3 regions of the Erwinia sp. 9145 genome follow, and region 1 is predicted to be linked to each of the others. Evidence: predicted binding sites of a transcription regulator. Region 1 holds the regulator's gene; each other region holds the start of a gene.
The links. Region 1 encodes LexA, which represses DNA repair genes until DNA is damaged. Its sites were predicted from a motif close to TNCTGTATGTACATACAGNA; they were not measured.
Positions count from the first base shown of each region.

Region 1 (7,118 bases):
ATAACCGTAACGCTCCTGAATTTTACCAACCAGCTGATCGCGTTTGCCTTCAACAATAGTCATATCATCGTCGGTCAGCTTGCCCCATTTCTCTTTCACTTTACCTTTCAACTGTTTCCAGTTACCGCCGGCTTCGTCTTTATTCATCTTGTCTCTCCTCGACCTTAGGTGTTGTCCGCTTAAGTGATATCGTTTTAGCAATAATGCAAAAGCAAGATAATTCGCTTTAAATGCCTAACGTACAGATAATTGTAGTAGAAGATGAGAAATTTTCCGCCCAACCCGAGTGGATTACTCTTATTCCGCCATCAATCCTGTGGCAAAAATGAAAAAAGACAGGCAGATCAGCCGCTAACGAAACGGCAACAACATGTAAAAAAATGTGTCAGGAAAGCCACGTGCCGTTTTGCCAGTGTCGCCGCCAGATCCCCCACAGCACCACTCCTCGCAGAACAAGAAAAACGGTTAACGCCAGCCATAAGCCGTGATTACCTAACAGCGGCACGCTGGTCAGCGCCAACCCGTAACCCAATGCGGCAACCGCCATTCCATTGCGCATTTCGCTGGCGCGCGTGGCGCCGATAAACATCCCGTCCAGCAGATAGCACCACACGCCGCATACGGGCAGGATGATTTGCCAGATAAGGTAGTTATCTGCCTGCTGTTGTAGTTCAGGAATCGATGTAAGCAGCGCGACGATATTTGTCCCGACAACGGCATAGAAAAGTGAGAAAGCCAGCGCAACCATGCCCGCCTGGCGGCAGGCCGAACGCCATACCAACAGCAGTTGTCTGCCGTCGCGGGCGCCTACGGCTTCGCCGGAGCAGGCTTCTACGGCATAGGCAAATCCGTCAAGCGCGTAGGCGGTAAAGGTCAGGAACATCAGCAATACCGCATTAACCGCCACCACTTCGCCCCCCAGGCGGGCGCCGATAATGGTCAGCGACATAAAGCAGAGTTGCAGCAGCAGCGAGCGCAGCATGATATCGCGGTTCAGGCGCAGCAGTCGGCGAACATTGCCTCGCCAGGCCGTTTTTAACAACGGCAGCCTAATGCCGCGCAATTTCAACACCTTCACAACCATCAACAGGCCGATGGCCAGCGTGCAGTATTCTGCGATAACCGTCGCTGTCGCGGCGCCCTGTACGCCCATGTTGAGCCCCAGCACCAGCCAGAGGTCGAGGACGATATTCACCAGGTTGCCTGTAATGAGCAAAATTATCGGTGCACGCGCATACTGCACGCCCAGTAGCCATCCCAGCAAAACTAAATTAGCCAGCGTTGCCGGGGCGCTCAGCCAGCGGATGTTCATAAAGAGTGCAGCCTGATGCAGAACGTCGCGTTCACCGCCGACCAGTTTTAATGCCAGGTGGGTGAGAGGAGATTTGAATAAGATGAAGGCAAAACCTGCCATAAAGGCTATCAGCAGCGGTTGCATCAGCGCGCGTGCCAGCGCGGTTTTATCGCCGGAACCCAATGCCTGAGCGGTCAATCCTGTTGTGCTCATGCGCAAAAAAAGCAGCAGCATGAACAGAAAACTGGTTGCCGTGGTGCCTATTGCCACGCCGCCAAGGTAGGTAGGGCTGTCAAGATGGCCGATAACGGCTGTATCCACCAGTCCAAGAAGAGGAACGGTGATGTTCGAGAGGATCATCGGCAGCGCCAGCCGCCAGAGGTGTTTATCAGAGGAGGTGAAGAATCGCATCGGTTTCCACTACGCGACAGACGATAAAACTGCTCGCTGGCCGGGGCAAGTCAGCGAGCAGGCGGGGCGCACGCGCTATTCATCATAACGCGTTAATGAAGTCGGTCAGAGCCAGTTGCCGTTACGAATAACACCGACGGCCAGCCCTTCAATAGAGAGCGTCTGCTGGCGTAAATCGACCACGATAGGTTCAAACTCATTGTTTTCTGGCAGAAGATGAACAATGTTGCCCTGTTTTTTCAGGCGCTTAACGGTGACTTCATCGTCAATACGCGCCACGACCACCTGGCCGTTACGCACATCCTGCGTTTTGTGCACCGCCAGCAGGTCGCCATCCATAATGCCAATGTCTTTCATCGACATACCGGCAACGCGTAGCAAAAAGTCGGCGCCCGGTTTGAACAGATCGGGATCAACCTGGTAGCGCCCTTCAATGTGCTCCTGCGCCAGTAGTGGCTCACCGGCGGCCACGCGACCGATGAGCGGCAACCCTTCTTCTTCTTCCATCATCAGACGGATACCGCGCGATGCGCCAGAAATGATTTCAATCACGCCTTTACGCGCCAGCGCCTTCAGGTGCTCTTCCGCCGCGTTAGGAGAACGAAAACCCAGCCGGGCTGCGATTTCTGCCCGCGTTGGCGGCATGCCGGTCTGATTAATGTGGTCGCGAATCAGGTCGTAGACCTGCTGCTGCCTTACCGTTAGTGCTTTCATTCCGCCCCCTGGTTGTTTATACAGTCGACTGTGAGTATATACAGGTATTTGCTGATTGAAAACCCAAAATATGGGAAATAACAGCGCGTTGTCAAAATCTGGAAAGATTATCGCATTTGCGGTATTAACAGCATTGCCCACACGAAGAGCGCAAACAGAATGGTTAACAGCACCGCCGCTGAGCCCATATCCTTTGCACGGCCCGATAGCGGATGAAATTCACTGCCAATGCGGTCGACGACGGCTTCAATCGCGCTGTTGAGGATTTCCACTATGATGACCAGCACCACGGAACCAATCAGCATCACGCGCGTAATGGCATCCACGTCCAGCCAGCAGGCAATGGCGATAGCCACAACGGCGGCAATCGCCTCCTGACGAAATGCCGCTTCATGACGCCAGGCGGCGCTCAGCCCCTTCCAGGAGTAGCCGGCCGCTTTAATGATCCGGGTCAAGCCGGTGACGTTATTTGCCATGTTCAGGGAACCCTTTGAGATATTTAACGTCAATGTCCCGGTGGCGCACAAATTGCAACACCACAGATTTCACTGGCGCTTTCTGGTATGCTTGCGGCGCTTTGCTAACAAGAGGCTTCATGTTGTCTATGTCAGGTTGGCGTAAATTATATTATAACCTATTGAATTTACCTGTAAAAATACTGGTAAAGAGTAAGGCGATACCCGCCGAGCCGATTACGGAACTGGGGCTGGATACGTCGCGCCCTATTATGTATGTGCTGCCGTACGATTCAAAGGCTGATTTGCTGGCGCTGCGCGAACAGTGCCGTAAAGAAGATCTTCCCGATCCGTTAGAACCGCTGGAAATTGACGGTGCCGTACTGCCCCGCCATGTGTTTATTCACGATGGCCCGCGCGTTTTTCCTTACTTCGTGCCCAATCTTGAATCCGTAAAACTTTTCCATGAGTATCTGGATTTGCACCGCAGCAATCCGCTGCTGGATGTGCAGATGGTGCCGGTCTCGGTCATGTTTGGCCGTGCGCCGGGCCGTGAAGTTCAGGGTGATGAGCAGCCGCATCTGCGGGTGCTGAACGGCATTCAAAAATTCTTTGCCGTCCTGTGGCTGGGCCGCGACAGCTTTGTGCGTTTTTCGCCGATCCTGTCGCTGCGCCGCATGGCGACCGAGCACGGCACCGATAAAAGCATTGCGCAAAAGCTGGCGCGCGTGGCGCGCATGCATTTCGCCCGCCAGCGCCTGGCGGCCATTGGCCCCCGACTGCCGGTCAGGCAGGATCTGTTCAGCAAGCTGCTCCAGTCAAAGGCCATTGCCAAGGCCGTTGAGGACGAAGCGCGCAGTAAAAAAATCTCTCATGAGAAAGCGCAACAGAATGCGATTGAGCTGATGGAAGAGGTGGCGGCGGACTTCTCTTACGAAGCCATTCGCCTGACCGATCGCATCATGGGCTGGACGTGGAGCAAGCTTTATCAGGGCATTAACGTCAACGGCGGCGAACGCGTTCGTCAACTGGCGCAGGATGGTCATGAGATCGTCTATGTGCCCTGCCATCGCAGCCACATGGATTATCTGCTGCTTTCTTACGTGCTTTACCATCAGGGGCTGGTGCCACCGCATATCGCCGCAGGCATCAACCTGAATTTCTGGCCCGCCGGTCCTGTTTTCCGCCGCCTTGGCGCATTTTTTATTCGCCGAACCTTTAAGGGTAATAAGCTCTATTCCACGGTTTTTCGCGAATATCTCGGCGAACTGTTCAGCCGTGGTTATTCGGTAGAGTATTTCGTTGAAGGCGGTCGCTCACGTACCGGTCGTTTGCTGGATCCAAAAACCGGCACGCTGTCGATGACCATCCAGGCGATGCTGCGCGGCGGCAACCGCCCGATTACGCTGGTGCCGATTTATATCGGCTATGAGCACGTAATGGAAGTCGGTACTTACGCCAAGGAACTGCGTGGCGCAACCAAAGAAAAAGAAGGACTGATGCAGATGGTGCGCGGACTCAGTAAGCTGCGCAATCTCGGCCAGGGCTACGTGAACTTTGGCGAACCGCTTCCGCTGGTGAACTATCTGAATAAGCACGTGCCCGAATGGCGCGACGCTATCGATCCTATTGAGTCCCAGCGTCCCGCCTGGCTCACCCCGGCGGTGAATGATATCGCTGCACGCGTGATGGTGAGGATCAACAACGCAGGCGCGGCTAACGCCATGAACCTCTGCGTCACCGCCTTGCTGGCTTCCCGTCAGCGCTCGCTCACCCGCGAGCAGTTGACCGAGCAGTTGGACTGTTACATGCAACTTCTGCGTAACGTGCCCTACTCATCCGACGCCACCGTGCCGGATATGACGCCGGAAGCCCTGCTCAGTCACGCCCTGAGCATGAATAAGTTTGAGATTGAGCAGGACAACATCGGCGAGATCATCATTCTGCCACGCGAGCAGGCGGTACTGATGACCTACTACCGCAACAACATTCATCACATGCTGGTAATGCCTTCGCTCATCGCCGTTATTTTGATGCAGCATCGCGAACTGAGTCGGGCAGAACTGCTGCGTCAGTTAAGCGTTATCTATCCGATGCTGAAAAGTGAACTGTTCCTGCGATGGAATAAAGAGGATCTGCCTGGGGTGGTCGACGCGCTGGTCAGCGAAATGGCGCGTCAGGGCCTGCTCACCGCCGACGAGCACGCGCTGCGCCTCAGTCCTGTTCGCTTCCGCACACTGCAACTGCTGGCGGCGGGCGTCCGTGAAACGCTCCAGCGCTATGCGATTACGTTCTCAATCCTCAGCGCCAACCCGGCCATTAACCGCGGGACGCTGGAGAAAGAGAGCCGCACCATGGCGCAGCGCCTGTCGGTTCTGCACGGCATCAACGCGCCGGAATTCTTCGATAAAGCGGTATTCTCAACGCTGGTGCTGACGCTGCGCGATGAAGGCTACATCAGTGATACCGGCGATGCGCGCGTTGAGCAGACGCAGCGGGTTTATCAGATGCTGGCGGATTTGATTACCCAGGAGGTCAGGATGACCATTGAAAGCGCCTCGGCGCACGAGTAACGCGCTAAAAAAGGGGGACAAACGTTCCCCTTTTTTTGAATGAATCTTACCACCACCCCGCCAGCGGCGCCGTGCTCAGCGCAACGCCAACAAACAGAATCAGTCCTACGTAATTGTTATTCAAAAAAGCCCGGAAGCAGGCATCGCGGTCGCGTGTGGCGATGATCTTTTGCTGTCGGATAAACAGCAGCCCCGCCAGTAATACCGCAACATAATATATTCCGCCCAGCGCCAGCCGCCAGCCGATCAGCGTCATCAGGAGTAGCGTAGAGAGCTGCAACAGGCCGACGATGAGTTTGTCAAAGCGCCCAAAAAGAACAGCGGTGGATTTCACGCCGATTTTCAGGTCGTCATCGCGATCCACCATCGCATACAGCGTATCGTAAGCAACCGTCCAGCAGATGTTGGCAAAGAACAGCAGCCAGCAGGTAAGCGGCACCGTTTCGCTTACCGCCGCCCAGCCCATTGGGATCGCCCAGCCAAACGCTGCGCCCAGCACCACCTGCGGCAGATGCGTATAGCGCTTCATAAACGGGTAAACCCACGCCAGGGCCAGCCCGGCAAACGAGAGCCAGATGGTCATTGCGTTCATGGTCAGCACCAGACAGAACGACGCCAGCACCAGGCCGGCAAACAGCAGCCGGGCCTCTCCGGGCGTGACCGCGCCGCCGGGCAATGGCCGGGCGCGGGTACGTTTAACGTGACCGTCTATTTTGCGATCGGCATAGTCATTCACCACGCAGCCTGCGGCGCGCATAAAAAATACGCCCAGCACAAAAACGATCAGCACCTTCAACGGAGGAACCTGCATCCCAGACAGCCACAGTGCCCAGAGCGTCGGCCACAGCAGCAGCAGCGAACCGATGGGTTTATCAATACGCATCAGGCGGCTGTAGGATCTTAATTTACTTTCCGGCAGGCTTCTTTCCATGGCACCAGGTTTCCTTCATTGATTGCGCATCGCCTGATAGAGCGGTGCAGGCGGTAAAAACAGTTCGGTAAGGAGCAGCGGTTTATCAGAAAGGCGCAATCGCGAGCGCCGCCCCCATAATCCTTCCACCTGTCCCGGTTCAATAAAATCGCGCGTCAGGGTGGAAGAGGAGAACAGGTAACGGCCAAGCGGCCGCGTTCCCAACTGCTGAAGCATCTGCTCCGGGCCCATTAAGGTGGATTCCGGCACCAGCGTGCGGCCAGCCAGCCAGGGCACGCCATCGCCGCACAGCAGGATTTCGCGCAGCCAGTATTTTGTTGACAGCGGCAGCAGTGTCGCCTCCTCGCCAGCCTCATCAGCACTGATAAAACCTTCATGCTGGATCTCAACGGTAACCTGACCGCAGTGGCGCTCAAAACGTCGGGTCATGGAGTCCTCCTCCATCAGCCAGTCGAGCAGCGGCGCGGTAAGCAGCGGGGAAGAGTCAGTCAGCCATGTCATGGCGCGCAGTTGCAGCAGCGCGTTATCAGCCATACGGCGTCTCCGGGAGAAATCAGGGTGCCATAGTGTAGCGCAGTCACGCGCCGGGTACACAGCGCCCGACGCGCAATTTTTTTGATTTTTGGCTGTGTGCTACTCGCGCTTCAGCCGGTTACTGTTGGCGAGCCAGAGGGTAATGACGAGGATCAGGATCGCAATGGAATAGGCCAGCGTATCGAACGGATTTTTATGATCGACAA
Region 1 is NZ_JQNE01000001.1:69,580-76,697, reverse strand. It holds gene FA91_RS00345 (CsbD family protein) at 1-147, opposite strand, end outside; gene dinF (MATE family efflux transporter DinF) at 386-1,705, opposite strand; gene lexA (transcriptional repressor LexA) at 1,811-2,419, opposite strand; gene FA91_RS00330 (diacylglycerol kinase) at 2,527-2,895, opposite strand; gene plsB (glycerol-3-phosphate 1-O-acyltransferase PlsB) at 3,024-5,447, shown strand; gene ubiA (4-hydroxybenzoate octaprenyltransferase) at 5,494-6,378, opposite strand; gene ubiC (chorismate lyase) at 6,394-6,912, opposite strand; gene psiE (phosphate-starvation-inducible protein PsiE) at 7,012-7,118, opposite strand, start outside.

Region 2 (7,118 bases), 2.9 Mb from region 1:
GCCTAATACGCGCAAATCACCAGCGCGCTCACGCAGATAGCTGTCCTGAAGGCTGGCGAACTGTGCGGCGAAGCGCTCAATAACTTTTTTCACCGCCCATTCGGCGACCGATCCGGCATCTATTTCGGCATAGAGATCTTTCTTCAGGCGAGCATCGCTGAGCAGGTGGGAATAGAGATCGAAGATGGCCGCGCTGTCTTTATGCACGCTGGCGGTGAAGCGTTTGCTGTAGCGACGAAATTCAGTAGCAGCTTCGTTCATCGCCAGCGACAGGCGCTCTCTTTCGCGCTGCGTATCCAGCGTTGAGGCAGCAAAAACGTTATCGAGTAAAGGCTGCGTGCTGTCGACCCAACCGGGCGCCACCGCGACGCCGGGCGAGGCCGCCAGCGCTTTTACCCGCGTCTGGCGATACTGCCCGAACAGCGTGTTAAGCTGCGACTGCGAAAGGATCGTTGCCATCTGGGTCGCCAGGGTGACCAGAAACGACTCTTCGCTTTCATCAAACTGCCGCAGTTCTCGCTGCTGCACCACCAGCACGCCCAAAAGCTGACGGCGGCTGATAATGGGCACGCCAAGAAATGAGCGGAATCGCTCTTCTTTAACAGACGGGACATATTTGAAGCTCGGATGGCTTTGCGCGTCGGCCAGGTTAATTGGCTCTGCAAGCCGCCCGACCAGGCCGACGATGCCTTCGTCAAACGCCAGCGCGACGGTGCGACCGCGTGGCTTTTTCAGGCCACGCGTTGCCATAAGGTAATAGCAGCGGCGATCGTGATCGGCGAGGTAAACCGAACAGACTTCGGTGTCCATCGCCAGACCGATTTCATTAACAAGAATATCAAGCGCTTCGGTAAGACGTGGAGCACCTGCAACTTTTTCAACTATTTCGCGCAGCTGTATGAGCATAATTTGCGTGGCTCACCCTCTTTTGCGTCGGTAAAGCGCGTTCCGCTGTACGGTATTCTCCTGTAGCGGCATGACGATGCTGGCAAATTCTTTCATCACGCGCCGGTAAACGTCACGTTTGAAAGAAACCACCTGGCGAACCGGATACCAGAAGCTTACCCAGCGCCAGCCGTCAAACTCCGGCGTGCTGCTGGTTTGCATATTAATGTCCGCGTCATTGCACATAAGTTGTAGAAGAAACCACTTCTGTTTCTGGCCGATACACACCGGCTTTGTGTCCCAACGCACCAAACGTTTTGGCAATTTATATCGTAACCAGTTTCGGGTCGAAGCAAGAATACGCACGTCTTTTCGATGCAGCCCGACCTCCTCAAACAGCTCGCGGTACATCGCCTGTTCAGGCGTCTCGCCAGCGTTGATCCCTCCCTGAGGAAACTGCCAGGAGTGTTGGCCAAACCGTCTGGCCCACAGCACCTGTCCCTGCCTGTTACAAATTACGATACCAACATTCGGGCGGTAGCCATCATCATCGATCACTGGACTACCTCAAACTAAAACTCGGATGTTCTGATTGTTTCATACTCCTTACAGGCGGTAAACCACTGCTTATCGTACGTTTGCACCCCGTCGTGTTGGGATAACTTATCCTTTATAGCAAAGTTATAAACAATCCGCGGGCTGATTCAGCGATCTTATGCACCTTTTCTGTGGATAGCTTTGTGCAGAAGTGGCATAACAGGTGGGGAAAACTTTACGAACCTTTAAAGTGCGCGCGGCAGCAACAAAATATAAATTACTGTTATATATACATTTTATTTAATTATACCGTTCAAATAAACACGGTGCATAACGCTGAAGGTGGGGCACAGATAATTCCTGGTGAAAGATCGAGCAGAGATGCATTTATCCACAGGATATGTTGGATAGTTGGTCAAAAGCAGGTGACTTCAGGGGAAAAACGCCGCCGTCAAGGCTGTAAATGGAAACAGTAGTGGGTAAAAATGTGAGTTATCCCATTATTCTGTGGATAACAGGGTGTAAGATCCTGTTCATTGTCGGTGACTAAACGGCATAAGCAGGAGAGTATTACCCTACGCGCGATAACTGACAGGTAAAAATGTGCGATTTATCATGCTATTATTCGTTTTTACCCTTCTTTCAACGATATTATTTATGACGCCTGACTTGAGTGTCGTTTTTTTGAGCGACCGCAGCGAGTGATTATGCCTTCCGATTTCAGTCCGGTGCCGCCACCGGAAAGCGAAGCCGTTCTGCTGGCGCGAGCCCATCAGCTGGCTGGCTATACGCTCGGCGAACTGGCGCAAAAAATGGCCTTTCCCATTCCGCCCGACCTGAAAAGAGATAAAGGCTGGGTGGGCATGCTGCTGGAAATCAGCCTGGGCGCCAGCGCAGGCAGCAAAGCGGAGCGCGACTTCGCCCATATTGGCGTTGAGCTGAAAACTATCCCGATTGACGCGCTTGGGCGTCCGCTGGAAACCACTTTCGTCTGTGTGGCGCCATTGACCGGCAACAGTGGTGTGACCTGGCAGACCAGCCACGTCCGCCACAAGCTTGCACGCGTGCTGTGGATACCGGTTGAAGGCGACAGGGCGATCCCGCTGGCGGCACGTCGCATCGGCGCACCGTTGCTGTGGAGCCCCGACAGTGAAGAAGAGGCGCTGTTGCAGCGCGACTGGGAAGAGCTAATGGATATGATTGTGCTGGGCCAGGTTGAGCGCATCACTGCCCGTCATGGCGAGGTATTACAGATCCGTCCAAAAGCCGCCAACAGTAAAGCGCTGACGGAAGGCATTGGCGAGAATGGGGAACCGATAATGACCCTGCCGCGCGGCTTTTATTTAAAGAAAACCTTTACCGCTCCCCTGCTTGCCCGCCATTTTTTACTGTAGGCCGTCGCTGCGACAGGTATACTCCTCGTTTACCTTTCGTTGAGGATGTCGTGTTCGTATGTTTGAATGGATTGCAGATCCAAATGCCTGGCTGGCGCTGGGCACGCTGACGATTCTGGAAATCGTCCTTGGAATCGATAATATTATTTTCCTCTCGCTGGTGGTGGCAAAGCTGCCGAAGTCGCAGCAAAATGCGGCGCGACGCCTTGGTTTAGGCGGCGCGATGCTGATGCGACTTGGACTGCTGGCCTCTATCGCATGGGTAATTCGCCTGACCAACCCGCTGTTCACGCTGATGGATCACAGTTTTTCCGCCCGCGATCTGATCCTGCTGTTTGGTGGTCTGTTCCTGCTGTGGAAATCCAGCATCGAAATCCATGAAACTATTGAGGGCGGTGATGAAGAGCATAAAACCACTGTGCACTCCTTCATCGGCGCAATTGTGCAGATCATGCTGCTGGATATCATCTTCAGCCTTGACTCGGTGATCACCGCCGTAGGCCTTTCCGATCACCTGATCATCATGATGGCTGCGGTCGTTATCGCCGTTGGCGTGATGATGTTTGCCGCGCGAGGAATTGGTGAATTCGTCGAACGGCATCCTTCCGTGAAAATGCTGGCGCTGGCCTTTTTGATCCTGGTCGGCTTTACGCTCATCCTTGAAAGCTTCAACGTACATGTGCCTAAAGGCTACATCTACTTTGCCATGTTTTTCTCAATGGCGGTGGAGTGCCTGAATTTGCTACGCAGCAAAAAACACGCTGCCTGATCTTATGTCGGTCGTTTCACGGCCGACGCTTCGCCAGACATATCGATTTACGAAAAATGTCAATAACGCAACGTGCTTGTGGCACATTTTCAGACCGTGGCGGTTACGTCAGATAGCGAAATGCGTTATTAATTAGGCTTCTGATTACAGGCTTCAGGAAGCGGCGAATGAAAAAGATGGTTGGCGCGGCGGCGCTGATGCTGACAGTACTGCTCAGCGGGTGCAGCAGCGATTACGTAATGGCAACAAAAGATGGCAAAATGATCATGACTCAGGGCAAACCTGAAATAGACAAAGAGACCGGGCTGGTGAAATACAGCGACCGGAACGGTCATGAGTTGCAGATAAATGGTGATGAGGTGTCCTCCATCGTTGAGCGCTAGAGGGAATGGTGCACGGCGCACTTCCCGATAAATCCCCTCTTCCCCCTGTTGCATACGGCGGTTATAGTCGGAAGTCGGAGTCGACTTCCGATCGCCTTTGCGGTCGCTCGGCGGTCAGCCATTTCATCATAAAAAGGAAGCCGGCAAATGCATTATCATCGTATCCCTCACAGCACGCTTGAAGTGAGCAGCCTGGGGCTTGGCACCATGACCTTTGGCGAGCAGAACAGCGAAGCAGATGCCCACGCCCAGCTTGATTTGGCACTGCGTGCCGGTATCAACCTGATTGATACCGCCGAAATGTACCCGGTTCCTCCGCGCCCTGAAACACAGGGGCTGACCGAAAAATACATCGGCAGCTGGCTGAAGGCGCGCGGCAATCGCGATAAGGTGATTCTGGCATCAAAGATCGCCGGCCCCTCGCGCGGCAATGACGCCTCCATTCGTCCTCAGCAGGCGCTGGATCGTAAAAATATCCGTGAAGCGCTGGATGCCAGCCTGAAACGTCTTAATACCGATTATCTGGATCTCTATCAGCTTCACTGGCCTCAGCGCGAAACCAACTGTTTTGGCAAGCTCAGCTATCAATACAGTGAAAATACGGCGTCAGTTACGCTGCTGGAGACGCTGGAAGCGCTCAACGAACAGGTGCGGGCGGGCAAAATTCGCTATATCGGCGTATCAAATGAAACGCCGTGGGGCGTGATGCGCTATCTGCAACTGGCGGAAAAACATGAACTGCCGCGCATCGTCAGCATCCAGAACCCGTACAGCCTGCTTAATCGCAGTTTTGAAGTGGGCCTGGCAGAAATCAGCCAGCATGAAGGTGTCGAACTGTTAGCCTACTCAAGCCTGGCGTTTGGTACACTGAGCGGAAAATACCTGAATGGTGCGAAACCGGCAGGCGCACGTAATACGCTGTTCAGCCGTTTCACCCGCTACAGTGGTGAACAGGCACAACTGGCGATTGCCGAATATGTCGCGCTGGCGAACAAGCATGGGCTTGATCCGTCGCAGATGGCACTGGCTTTCGTTCGCCAGCAGCCCTTTGTTGCCAGCACGCTGCTGGGCGCCACCACGCCTGAACAGCTGCAAACGAATATCGACAGTTATAACCTGACGCTGAATGAAGAGGTGTTGCAGGCGCTGGAAACCATTCACCGCCGTTATACTTTTCCTTCTCCGTAATGTTTCTCGCAGAGGGCGACATCATTCGCCCTCTGCCGTTTTTTCCGGAATGCTTGCTCAGCCTCAATTAAATTTTCTCATCGCCCCTTTATTGTTAAACAACCAAAAAACGCGTTCAGTTATGCGCCGTGTCGATTCAGCAAGAGCATGTTATTTACATTGCTTTAAGTAAGTAATGCGTAATACAGCTTTATTGACAATAAAATATAATTATAGCCGTACAAAAAAAATAAAATTTTCTTTTAACGCTATAATGAAAACATTGTAACTACCGGAAAATACAATGAATATTGCAGCGTTCGATATCGGTGGAACCTCGTTAAAAATGGGCGTAATTAACGAACAGGGGGAAATACTTAACGATGAGAGTGTGGATATTTCTCATAACTCGCGTGATAAAATCCTGCAAGAAATCATCAGTTGGTTAAAGAAAAATCCTTCCTGTAACGGTATCGCGGTAAGCACACCGGGGCACGTCGACCCGAACAGCGGCTTTATTGCCATGGGAGGGACTATTAGTGACTTTGACCAGTTCCACCTGCGCCGGTGGCTGGAAGAAGAAACCTCATTGCCAGCCACAGTCGAGAACGATGCACACTGTGCATTACTGGCCGAACGATGGTCAGGTAAAGCGCAGGAAGCCAGTGATTTCATCATGTTAACTATTGGTACTGGCCTGGGCGGTGCGGCATTCTGTAATGGCGTGCTGGTCCGGGGCGGCCGAAATCGCGCCGGCGAATTTGGTTGTTTGCTAACCTCGCGGCCCACAGACAGCGATATCGAATCGCATACCCTGAGTAAAAGCTGCACGATGACCGCGCTGCGGGAGAACTACAGCCAGCTTACGAAGCGATCGGCTGATGATATTACCGGTAAAGACGTTTTCGATGCGTATGATAGCGGCGATGAGAGCGCCAAAAAAGTGGTGGAGGGTTTTTATGAAGATCTTGCAGCCTGTTTATATAACCTTTCCAGCGTGTTTGACCCACAGAAAATATTTATTGGTGGCGGTATTACGGAACGGGCCCCCTTTCTGAAAGAGCTCGCCCGCTATCTGGAAAAGTATGGCATTGATATTCAGATTGAAACCGCGACGTACGGTAATGATTCCGGCATGCTGGGCGCGTCTTATCATTTTCTTCAAAGCCAGAAGATGAGCCAGTAATAATATTATGCGTGGAGAGCATGAATATTGATTCACTCCGCCGCCGACGTGTTCTCCAGCCGATCCTGACGGCGGCGGCTATTATTTACCAGATGGCCGCTTAGCTAAATGCCAGCCCCATAAAACCGCAATCGCCAGCGCAAACAGTGCGCCAAAGCCGACGCCAATGGCAACCGGTCGCGCGCCCAGGCTGACGGCCAGCGAGTAAAGCCCCAGCATCAGCAGCATCGCCCCGTTTTCACCCAGGTTCTGTACCGCGATAGCATTGCCCGCACCCACGCTCTCTTTGCCGCGCATTTGCAGCAACGCATTCAGCGGCACCACAAAAAAGCCGCCGAGCATGCCGATAACGATCAGTAATCCGTAAGCGCCCACGGGCGAATGCTGTAGCGCAAAAAACGCGACGGCGATACCGATAAGTACCCCGGCTGGCATACAGCGTCCAACCGTTTTCAGCGTGACCAGCTTTGACGCCGCCGCCGCGCCAAAAACAATGCCAATCGCCACCATGGCATTCAGCAGCGTCGGCGTTTTGTTATCGGTAATGCCAAGCGCAACCGGCACCCACAGCACCAGCAGAAAGCGCAGCGTTACGCCCGCACCCCAGAACAGGCTGGTGCCCACCAGCGAAAAGCGGGTGTCGCCATCACGCCATAGCGTGCGGCAGGCGGAAAAGAACGTGCCGGTCATTCTTTTTGGATGCCACGGCTGCCCCGGCCGCGCCGCTTTCAGTTTCGGGATCAGCAGGTTCGCCGCCACCGCCAGCCCGTAGGCCAGTACGCAGACGATCAGCGCGG
Region 2 is NZ_JQNE01000001.1:3,009,359-3,016,476, forward strand. It holds gene ptsP (phosphoenolpyruvate--protein phosphotransferase) at 1-906, opposite strand, end outside; gene rppH (RNA pyrophosphohydrolase) at 919-1,443, opposite strand; gene mutH (DNA mismatch repair endonuclease MutH) at 2,130-2,816, shown strand; gene FA91_RS14300 (TerC family protein) at 2,875-3,585, shown strand; gene FA91_RS14305 (YgdI/YgdR family lipoprotein) at 3,753-3,968, shown strand; gene FA91_RS14310 (NADP(H)-dependent aldo-keto reductase) at 4,116-5,156, shown strand; gene FA91_RS14315 (ROK family protein) at 5,440-6,321, shown strand; gene lplT (lysophospholipid transporter LplT) at 6,403-7,118, opposite strand, start outside.
Region 2: mutH (DNA mismatch repair endonuclease MutH) is a predicted target of LexA. The motif match lies at 1,878-1,897, and genes of this name have one in related genera.

Region 3 (7,118 bases), 1.3 Mb from region 1:
GGCATGATGAAGAGACAGAAACGAGATCGACTTGAACGGGCACATTCACGAGGTTATCAGGCCGGGATCTCCGGGCGATCCAAAGATATGTGCCCCTATCAACTGATAGATGCGAAATCTCACTGGTTGGGAGGCTGGCGACAAGCCATGGAGGACAGATCGGTTACCGTGTAGCCGGGTGTCAGTAAAGGGAAAACCTCCGCAAAGCGGAGGTTTTTTGATTCAGAAAGCAGAAGTATCTTTAAAAAGTCCGACTTTAAGATCGGTGGCGGTATAGATCACGTGACCATCTACCAGCACTTCGCCATCGGCCACGCCCATTACCAGTTTACGGTTGATAACGCGTTTGAAGTGAATACGATAAGAGACTTTTTTCGCGGTTGGCAAAACCTGGCCAGTGAACTTCACTTCACCCACGCCGAGCGCACGGCCTTTGCCTTCAGCGCCCAGCCAGCCCAGATAAAATCCAACCAGCTGCCACATCGCATCCAGACCCAGACAGCCAGGCATCACCGGATCGCCAATAAAATGGCAGCCAAAGAACCAGAGATCGGGTGAAATATCCAGTTCTGCTTCAACAAAGCCTTTACCGTAGTTACCGCCGTCTTCGGTCATTTTTACCACGCGGTCCATCATCAGCATGTTGCCGGCAGGTAATGGCGGGCCTTCCGCGCCAAACAACTCTCCGCGACCAGAGGCAATGAGGTCTTCTTTTGTATAGGATTCGCGTTTATCTACCATGTTTTAAATAAGCCTTATTTTAGTGAACCACGAAGGTTAGCGAACAGGTGTATGCTGAACAAGTCCGATCAGCGCTGGTTAAACCAGTTGAGCCAGCGTAGCGGCCATGCGCGGTGGCGAGCATCCAGCTGATTAATATGTGCGATACGCTCCTGAATAGATCGTAGCAGACAGGGGCCCGTTTCTTTATCCCACTCTGCTCCCGTCAGCAGAGGCAGCGCTTCGTAAACGCTATTTACCGCCCAAATATGGAATTTTTCTTCACGCACGGCGTCAACAACCTCCTGCTGAAGCGAAAGATGTCTCACATTCGCCGCCGGAATGATAACGCCTTGTTTACCATCAAGATTGCGCTGATTACAGATGTGGAAAAAGCCCTCAATCTTTTCATTAAGACCGCCAACGGGCTGGACGCGGCCAAATTGATCGACCGACCCGGTCACGGCAATATGCTGAAAGATGGGCTGACTGGCCAGCGCGCTGATCAACGCACAAAGTTCTGCAAGCGAGGCGCTGTCGCCGTCTACTTCCGAATAGGACTGCTCAAAAACCAGTGATGCAGAGAAGGGAAGCTGTTGATCCAGTTCCAGTTCTGCTATCAACCAGGCCTGCATAATCATCATGCCTTTCGCATGAATATTGCCACCCAGCTCGGCTTTGCGCTCGACGTCGGTGAATTCGCCGTCGCCTACATGCACAACGCAGCTGATACGCGACGGTTCGCCAAAGGCGCGTGGATGACCAGGAAACTCTATCACGGAGAGCGCGTTAATCTGGCCGATGGTTTCGCCTTCGGTTTCAATAACAATCTGATCCAGCAGGATTTCATCACGCACGCGTTCGGCGAGAAAGCCCTCGCGCCAGGCCCGGCTCTCAAGCGCAGATTCAAGATCTTCACCTTTGATTTCAGCATCCGTGCAATACAGCGCCGCATCCTGAAGCTGGCGTGCAATCCACGCGGGACAGAGCGGCAGCGTATCCTGATCGCCGGTATAGCGTACGGCTTCGCGGATCAGTACGGGCCAGACGCTTTCCGCAACCGGCGGCAGGGCTTGGCGCGCGATAAGGGCAAAAACCCATTTGGCCCACAACACCAGCTCTTCCTCGCTGACAATCTGAATGTTCTCTTCAAATTCGCTGTAAATCGCCAGCGCAGTAAGTTCGGGCTCCATCTCCTGAAAATCAGCCAGCGCATCGCGTTCACCGGTCAACACCAGACGGAATTCCATTGGCATTGAAGGAATCGATAAAGGAAGCGGGCGCGTTTCGTCAGGAGAAAGCCATTCGAAGCGCTTGCTGGTCATGATCTGCTTTAAGCGAAGCCAGAGCAACGGCTGTGCCAGCAGGGTGCGAATGGAGAGGATCACTGTTCCGCCGTTCGCGCGGTGAAGCAGGCCTGGTTCAAGTTGAACCCTGTTTTGCTGAAGGCGAACGCAGCCAAAAAGCTGTTCGGCTTCAATCCAGTCAGCACGGTGCACGCCGCCCACGCTGGCAAAATTATCCTGCGCAGAACCGGCTGGCTGCCAGGTCACCGACGCGCCGTCAACGGTATAGCAGCCGCCGTAAATCTCAGGGGCATTGCCGTCGTCAAGCGTGGCAAGCTCATGCTGAAGCAGCGCCTGATAATCAACGGTTTCTGATGTTTTTACCATCATCAGCGGCATGCTTGCTGAGGTTGCCAGCAGCAGTTTTAGCCCGTCAAAAAGACGTGATTGAACCAGCGAAAAACAACTGGGGTCGGCGTCATATGCCTGTGCAAAAAAGGGCAGGATGCTGTCGGTATCAGGCTGTAAGTTACGCCATTCAAGTCGGTTGCTGGTCAAAGTTATCGTATTTATTCTCAATGAAAAGCGGCATTATACAAGATCTTAGTCCGTTAAGCATCGTAGACATACGCCGCTCTTCATGTTGAGATGATAACGATTCTGTTTTATCTGCGGTTGCGTAAGAAAAAACTGTTATTCTAACCCTGTTACGTGGACAGATGAGATTCCGATGAAATATCAGCAACTGGAAAATCTTGAAAGCGGTTGGAAATGGAAATATCTGGTGAAAAAGCACCGGGAAGGCGAGCAGATAACCCGCTATCTGGAGTTCAGTGCGGCGCAGGTTGCCGTAGAAGAATTACTGGCAATGGAAAATCGCCCGGTTGAAGTGCTTGCCTGGATCGAGGAACACATCAACCCTGCGCTGCAAAACAGAATGAAGCAGACCATCCGCGCTCGTCGCAAGCGTCATTTCAATGCCGAGCATCAGCATACACGCAAAAAATCTATCGACCTGGAATATCTGGTGTGGCAGCGCCTGGCAGGCCTCGCGCAGCGCAGAAGCAGCACGCTATCAGAAACTATTGTTCAGCTGATTGAGGATGCTGAAAGAAAAGAGAAATATGCCAGCCAGATGTCATCCCTTAAGCAGGATCTGAAAGCCATACTTGGCAAACCAAATCCATCATAACGGTATTTTCCGCACAATTTTCAGCAAAAAAAAACCCCGCAGCTGCGGGGTTTTTTCTGAATGAGGTAGCTTAGCCCTGAGGCTGAGTCACAACATCTTTGATACCTTTAACTTCGATTTCTACGCGACGATCCGGTGCCAGGCAATCGATCAGGGCGTTACGGCCTTTCACGCTGTCACAGGTGTTGCCGGTAACAGGGTTAGTTTCACCCATACCGCGTGCAGAGATCTTGTTAGAAGGGATGCCTTTAGAAACGAGGTAGTCAACAACAGACTGAGCGCGTTTTTCAGACAGCTTCTGGTTGTACTGGTCAGAACCGATGCGGTCGGTGTAACCCAGAACAACAACGGAACCATCTTTAGGATCCATTGAGCTCAGCTGGGTGTACAGCTGATCCAGAGCCTGCTGACCTTCTGGCTTCAGAGAAGCTTTGTTGAAGGTGAACAGAACGTCAGACTTCAGTGTGAAACGCTTGGTTTCAACAACTGGCGCTGGCGCTGGAGCCGGAGCTGGTGCTGGAGCAGCAGCTTCATCCTGACCAAAGCGGTAAGACACGCCCAGGCTCAGCATGCCGTTATCAGGACGGGTGCCAACAGTCTGCGCATCGCCGATGTTGTTAACCCACTGATAGTCCAGACGCGTTGCCCAGTTTTTGTCCAGCGCATATTCGAAACCTACAGCAGCCAGCGGAGATACGCCGGTGTCGTGGTCGCTGATGCGGTTGCCAGTAGCGGTGTTCTGCTGAGTAGAGTCTGCACGCCATACCATACCACCCAGACGCGTGTACACGTCCAGATCGTCAGCAATTGGGTAGCTCAGTTTAGCAGCCAGCTGAATGCCCTGTGCTTTGAATGCGCCGTTGACGTTGTTGCCTTTGTTAGGCATACGACCCAGCCAGTCATAACCCAGTTCGAAGCCCAGGTATTCGTTAGCCTGATAGCCACCGAATGCACCGGCGCCCAGCTGACTTTCATGAGTTGGGCCATCATTGTTGGTGTAACCGTTACCGTAGTAACCAGTGTCGTGATACTGAGACCAGCCCAGTTTCGCACCGGTATACCAGGTGTTATCTTTTGGGGCGGCCTGCGCTACGGTAGCGAAGCCAGCCAGTGCCACTGCAATTGCGATAGCTGTCTTTTTCATTTTTTGCGCCTCGTTATCATCCAAATAGGCAATGAGCTTTCATTAGCTCTTTGATTAAAATCCTTCGCCGGGTTATGTAAGCTCGATTGTGTCTCATCCAAAAAAGGTGATTATTGAGCACCCTGGCGACGTAAAGTCTACAACGTACCAGCAAAGTTACAAGTAAGATGTTACGTGAGTCAGTAAAAAAAAAGAGGTTTTCTACATAAATTTTCACATTTTCAGTGAAAATTTCTCAGGACTATATGATGCGAAATAGAGCTAACTCCTTGTCCGGCCGCGCCATAGCAATATCAGACGGTTACCGGTACAGGAAATAAAGGGCGCGCTGAGAAAAATCTTATTTTTACTTAATGATACAAAGTTGAGTGAATTTTTAACCCATTAAGCGGTCTTGAAGGCGCACAATTTGCGCGATCCGGACACATGATCAGGCCTAAAGCCTGACCTGAACGCGCAGCCTGTTGAAGTCTGCACCGTTCACTGACCGAAATTTCTTCAGAAATCCAACCCAGCACAACACTGTAATTCCCCGTTTGTAGCGCTTTAATCATTGCTTCAACCGTGGTTATCGTTTGCGTTGGCGGCACCTGCATAACTTTATTCAATGGCAGGCCGGCATCACGTAACCAGTTACGGCTAAGTTTGTGCGGCGGCGTCAACCAGAGCTGCCAGCGCGATTGCGTGCCCAGCTGCTGTAGCAGAGGCAGCAAAAGCAATTGGGTCAGTCCGGGCTGATTTTCACTATAGACGAGTTCGCTAATTAAACCCGGCGCAGCGGAAAAATCAGAGATCGCGCTGGCAGAGGTCTCACTGTACCTGCGGTTAACGCGATGTTTTTTCAGAGAGTGAGTTTGCATGGTAGCTTCGCCTGTAGTGATACTGTATGGATAAACAGTATCCTGTGCGAAACTAAAGATCAACATGAATTTTTTGAAAATGCTTCGCAAAAATGCGATGAAAATGGCCGTAACGCTAATTAGTAATTGAACCTGTAATCGCTATTGCATACTTTCTCTCTTGCATAAGGAAACGCCTTCGGACTCTGGTAGCTGAAGGCAAAAAGGAGAAAAAGATGTATCACTCAAAAATAAAAATAGCACAGGCCAAACAAGAACTTATCGAACTGGGTAATATAGACAGCAGAAGCCAGTTTGGTGGGTACAGTTTAGCGATTGATAAAGTTGTTTTTGCGCTGGTATCGGAAGGAGAGCTCTATCTTCGCGCTTGTGAACAGGTGAAACCCTACCTTATTGAACACAACATGCAGCCGCTATGCCTCAAGAAAAGGGGCATTCCAATTATTCTTGATTACTATCGGGTAGATTCGGAACTGTGGAAAGCGCCCGGGCAGCTTCTGACGCTAAGCCAGTTATGTCTTGAGGGCGCTCGCCAACAGCGTGCGCTTGATTCAAGCAACATAAGGCTGAAGGATTTACCTAACCTCAGTATACGTATCGAACATCAGCTTCGCAGAGTGGGTATTGATACCGTTGAGCGGCTGAAGCAGGAGGGCGCAAAAGCATGTTGGCTCAGATTGCGCGCCAGCAATACCAACCTCAGTCTCAATGTCTTATATGCCCTGGAAGGTGCTATTCGCGGCCATCACTGTCAGGCATTACCCCAGTCAGTGAAAGATGAGCTTTTCTGCTGGTATTGCCAGACGGTGTAAGCGCATATTGCCGCTTTAGCACTGAGTTAATGGTTCTGAATGTGGGTCTTTAATTGCGCTATTTCCGGCAGCAGCGTTACCAGTAATCCGACCTGCTGCAAAATTAATGGCTCTTTTGTTTCAGGATCGGCGTCCAGAATGGCAATCTGATGCGCAAGATCGGCAAGTTGACGCTGTGCCTTCTCTTTATTAATGGGATCGCTATGCAGAATGTCGTCGACATAGCAAACGGCGTCATCCATCAGCGTCAACATTGCCTCCCGGGGAATTTTTTCACGGTGGGCACCTAACGCAGAGATATAACTCAAAAACGAGTGATTCAGACATAACAAGCGAAAGGCTGCCTCCCGAGTACCCGGCAACGTATTTTTTTCTGCTGAAATATTTGACACGACTGAAGCCAGTTCTGCATCGCCGTTATGAGCATCACGCCGCGCAATGCGATAATCAAGGCGATTGTCTTTACCCTGATGGTATTGCACAAGGATGGCATCGAGATAACGGCAATTGGCCTTTAGCGTCCGTTCTGCAACCGAAGAGAGACGTCGAAAGCGCCAGTCCGGCCAGATAAAAGCCACCGCCAGCCAGGCAATGCCGCAGCCGAGAAGCGTATCCACCACGCGCGGCAACGCCACCTCAAAACCTTCACCGAGCAGGTTGAAACAGAAAAGAACCAGCAGGGTAATGAACATCGTGGCATGCGCATATTGTGACTGACGAAATGCGAAAAACAGCACGCCGGAAGCCACAATTAATACAAGCTGACCCTCAACGGAGGGCACCAGCCAGAGTAGCGGCAGGCCCGTAACGATACCTGCCAGCGTACCGGCGATGCGCAGCGCCAGGCGCCGTCGGGTTGCGTTATAGTTTGGCTGGCAAACAAAAAGGCTGGTCAGCAATATCCAGTAGCCGTGTTGCATACCCGTTAGCTGAATAAAGGTGTAGCCAGCGCACAGCAGCAAGGACATCCGCACCGCGTGGCGAAAAAGGGGAGATTCCGGTGAAAGATGTCGACTGAATCGCAGCCTGATATCTGCCCAGCCGTTCAGCCCTTCGCTTGAGAGGGTGTTATCAACGCCTGCGGCCAGAGCCTGTTCAGATTCA
Region 3 is NZ_JQNE01000001.1:1,388,441-1,395,558, forward strand. It holds gene rmf (ribosome modulation factor) at 7-174, shown strand; gene fabA (bifunctional 3-hydroxydecanoyl-ACP dehydratase/trans-2-decenoyl-ACP isomerase) at 223-741, opposite strand; gene FA91_RS06815 (Lon protease family protein) at 810-2,564, opposite strand; gene matP (macrodomain Ter protein MatP) at 2,737-3,198, shown strand; gene ompA (porin OmpA) at 3,269-4,342, opposite strand; gene sulA (SOS-induced cell division inhibitor SulA) at 4,693-5,202, opposite strand; gene FA91_RS06835 (TfoX/Sxy family DNA transformation protein) at 5,418-6,014, shown strand; gene yccS (YccS family putative transporter) at 6,041-7,118, opposite strand, start outside.
Region 3: sulA (SOS-induced cell division inhibitor SulA) is a predicted target of LexA. The motif match lies at 5,223-5,242, and genes of this name have one in related genera.